Regions from separate parts of the Shewanella sp. 3_MG-2023 genome, predicted to be linked through region 2. Evidence: predicted binding sites of a transcription regulator. Region 2 holds the regulator's gene; the other holds the start of a gene.
The links. Region 2 encodes ArgR, which controls arginine synthesis, uptake and breakdown. Its sites were predicted from a motif close to ANTGAATANNTATTCANT; they were not measured.
Positions count from the first base shown of each region.

Region 1 (2,209 bases), on a different contig from region 2:
CGGGATCTGATCAGCAGGGGTAACACGCAGGCCCTCAAGCTTAATCGTTTGCTTGCCATTAGCTTCGAGCTGTTCATCGACCAAGCAACCACCGCCGTGAACAAAAATCACTTTCTGCCCTTGCTGCATCATTTCAGCAACTACTGACATCAACTCTGCCATGCCAGGCTCTGATTGCAACAGCGCGCCACCCACTTTAAGTACGATAACAGGGTTGGTATTAGACATAATCAAGGCTCCTGTTATAGACCGAAGTGAATATTAATGCACTGCAGACCTTGGCTTGCAGCGCCTTTCATTAAATTATCAATGGCGCTAGCGACCACTAGGTAATTGCTTTGCGGGTCAAACTTCCAGCCCACGATACAATTGGGTGTTAGCACCACATCATCGACTTTAGGGAATTGGTTATGCTTTACGCTCACCAGTGGCGAGTCATCATATACGCCATAAGCTTTAGCAATGTCAGCTTCTGTAGTACCCGCTTTAAGTTGCACAGTAATGGTGGCTAAAATTCCACGCTTAAAATTACCTAAATGCGGGGTAAAGATAACTTCTTGACCCAGCTGGGTGGCGATTTCTGGTTGATGTCTATGCCCTAATACACCATAGGGCGTTAAGCTGACTTCACAAAAACTGGTATGCAATTGGGCTTTTCTGCCTGCACCGGTCACACCACTGACTGCGTTAATTACAGGGTAAGCATCAGTTAACAATGGTTTTAATGGTTTTAGCGCTGTGAGTGATGCAGTTGGATAACAACCTGGCACAGCAATCATTTTGCTATTAGCAATGGCTTGCGCGTTCCATTCTGCTAGGCCGTAAACCGCATCAGCAAGCACTGCTGCTTGAGTATGTTCAAAACCATACCATTTAGGATATTGAGCGGTATCAGCAAACCGATATGCGCCACTTAAATCAAATACAGCTAAACCTTGGTTATAAAAGAATGCGGCCAATTCCAAACTAACTGAATGCTCTGTTGCTAATACAACAGCGTCAGCTTGATCAACGATGGCTTGTTTAGCCTCAGCCGATAACGGTGACAGAGGAATTTGAATGTGTTGATAACTCGGGTATAGATCTGCTAATAACCGGCCTTTATCTAGACTGTTTTCAGAAACATATAAGCCTTGGATCGATAGTGACGCTTGCGCATCAATAAGAGCGGTGATTTGTGCTCCGGTATAACCACTAGCACCAATTATTGCGATTTTTTTCATTATGTTGTCATCTTTAAGTCAGTAAACTATTAATTTTTATTTGAAATATGAGCAGGGTGCTCGAGATTAAAACTATCGTCGAGAATAGTTTACTTTGGGATCTGTTACAGTGAATTGAATCGCAATTACATACATATCTATAGTTCTTAAATATTTATCAAGTTATGGTGAATTCCTTAGCTGTTTGCTAGACTAACACAAAACATTACTTATGCAATAATTATGAATGATTATTTATTTAAATATTTATAAAAGGCCCTTATGAACTCACTACCAGAATTAAAAGATGCTTTTAAACAGTTGATTGCACTACCTTCAATCAGTGCCTTAGAAGTAGAACAAGATATGAGTAACCATGCAGTTATTGCACTGCTACAGTCTTGGTTTAGCGACATGGGGTTTGACTGCACAATTAGTACTGTCGCTGATAGCAGAGGTAAACAAAACCTTGTCGCCACCATTGGTTCTGGCAAAGGCGGCTTGTTATTAGCTGGCCACACCGATACCGTTCCCTTTGATGAAGGTCGTTGGAGCCAAAGTCCATTTGAATTAACTGAGAAAGACAATCGCTGGTATGGCCTAGGTACCTGCGATATGAAAGGCTTTTTTGCCCTAATCATGGAAGCGTTAAAAGACATCCCATTAACTGAGTTAAAGCGTCCATTACATATTTTTGCCAGTGCCGATGAAGAAACCACCATGAATGGCGCTAAAGCCTTTGCTGAATCAACATCTATAGCACCAGATTATGCCATTATCGGCGAGCCAACCAGCTTAAAGCCGGTGTATATGCATAAAGGCCATTTAGCCCAAGGTATTCGCGTTATTGGTCGCAGTGGTCATTCATCAGATCCTGCACGTGGGCTTAATGCCATCGAGATAATGCATCAAGTCACAGGTCAGTTAATAAAGCTCAAGCAACACTTAAGTGAAAACTACCGAGAAGATGCCTTTAGCGTGCCCTACCCAACCATGAACTTTGGCCA
Region 1 covers NZ_JAUOSH010000045.1:25,483-27,691, forward strand. Annotated here, with positions in the region: gene argB (acetylglutamate kinase) at 1-228, opposite strand, end outside; gene argC (N-acetyl-gamma-glutamyl-phosphate reductase) at 243-1,223, opposite strand; gene argE (acetylornithine deacetylase) at 1,485-2,209, shown strand, end outside.
Region 1: argC (N-acetyl-gamma-glutamyl-phosphate reductase) is a predicted target of ArgR. The motif match lies at 1,449-1,466, and genes of this name have one in related genera.

Region 2 (2,209 bases):
CTGCCGCCATCAACATAAGCACATTCAACCACGTTAGCTTCGCCTTGTAGGCCGCGAACCAATGATAGGCCAAAGCGACATGCCGCTTGACCCATAGACAGAGTCGCACTACCGCCACCCGCTTTAGCTTCAACAACTTCAGTACCCGCATTCTGGATACGTGTTGTTAGCGCTGCAACTTCTTCATCAGTAAAGCTTACGCCTTCAACTTGTGAAAGAAGTGGCAGAATAGTCACACCACTGTGGCCACCAATAACGTTGATGTTTACATCAGCAACGTTTAGCCCTTTAAGGTCAGCGATGAAGGTTTCAGAGCGGATAACATCAAGTGTCGTCACACCGAATAAACGGTTCTTATCGTAAACACCTGCTTTTTTAAGTACTTCAGCCGCAATAGCAACAGTAGTATTTACTGGGTTAGTGATAACGCCAATTAATGCTTTAGGGCAAGTTGCCGCCACTTTTTCAATAAGGTTTCTTACGATACCCGCATTGATATTAAATAGATCTGAGCGATCCATACCAGGCTTACGCGCAACACCTGCAGAGATAAGAACAACATCAGCGCCAACTAGCGCAGGAGTTGGGTCTTCACCAGCAAAACCAGCCACTTTTACATCTGTAGGGATGTGGCTTAAGTCAACTGCAACACCTGGAGTAACAGGAGCGATGTCATATAAAGACAACTCTGAACCTGCAGGAAGTTGAGTTTTTAATAGTAAAGCTAAGGCCTGGCCGATACCGCCAGCAGCACCAAGTACAGCTACTTTCATGATGATCTCCAATTACGTTCTAGTGATTGACTTCAGTCTGGTCTGTGACACAGATCATGTTTTCTTGTGGCGTCACATTACTGGATCACAGCGAGGATTTCAATTATCCCTTAGTAGATCACACTAATTTCCTTATTCTATGATATGTATATAAATAATGACTAATTTAGCCAGTAATAGCTAAAATGAATTTTTATTCACCAATTTAGCTTATTTCTTGACTTGATGCGTTTATCTATTCAGAATGAGCTACTTTTTTGAATAAAATCTATTCTTTTTAAAAATTACTATAAGACGAAAAAAATATGCCAGCGACTAAGAATCAGGATGAACTCGTAAAGACGTTTAAGTCGATATTAAAGGAAGAGCGCTTTGGTAGCCAAAGTGAAATCGTAATCGCACTGCAAGCAGAAGGTTTTGGCAATATTAACCAGTCAAAAGTTTCCCGTATGCTAAGTAAGTTTGGTGCAGTACGTACCCGTAATGCTAAGCAAGAAATGGTATATTGTTTACCCGCTGAGTTAGGTGTGCCAACAGCAGGCAGCCCTGTTAAAAACTTGGTATTGGATGTGGATCATAACCAAGCGATGATCGTAGTCAGAACCAGCCCCGGCGCAGCGCAGCTTATTGCCCGATTATTAGACTCGATAGGTAAGCCTGAAGGGATTTTGGGAACTATTGCTGGTGATGACACTATCTTTATTTGTCCTTCAAGTATCAAAACCATTGATGATACCTTAGAAACGGTAAAATCACTGTTTGGCTATAGTGAATAGCCCTCTTAGCAAATAACACCTTCACGATTTATTGAGCCATTAAAAAAGCAGCCTTAGGCTGCTTTTTTGGTTTTAACAGTGCGTAAGTGTTAAATTGAGGCGATTTCAGCATCGGTGAGAAAACGCCATTCGCCTTCTTCTAAATCAGCATCAAGTTCAATTTCACCCACAGCTTCACGATGTAAATTGACCACCCGATTCCCCACAGCAGCAAACATACGCTTCACTTGATGGTACTTACCTTCGCTGATAGTTAATCTGGCATGGTATTCATCAATGATCTCTAGCAGCGCCGGTTTAGTTAAGCCGTCTTCACTTTTTAATTGGATCCCTTCGGCAAAGGTTTCCACCAATGCAGGATCAAGTGATGCAGCAGCTTCGATAAGGTAACGTTTACCGCAATCTTTTTTAGGTGAGGTGATTTTATGTGACCACTGGCCATCGCTGGTGATCAGCACCAAACCTGTGGTGTCCACATCTAAACGCCCAGCAATATGCAGGGTATCGACTTTTTCAATATCCATTAATCCCAACACCGATTGATATTCTTCATCAATGGTTGAGCAAATGGTATCAACAGGCTTGTGCATCATGATGTAGCGCTCGCCCACGATCTTAATTTGACGACCTTCGATACACACTTCAGTATCATCTTTCACT
Region 2 covers NZ_JAUOSH010000002.1:232,178-234,386, forward strand. Annotated here, with positions in the region: gene mdh (malate dehydrogenase) at 1-773, opposite strand, end outside; gene argR (transcriptional regulator ArgR) at 1,079-1,549, shown strand; gene rsuA (16S rRNA pseudouridine(516) synthase RsuA) at 1,639-2,209, opposite strand, start outside.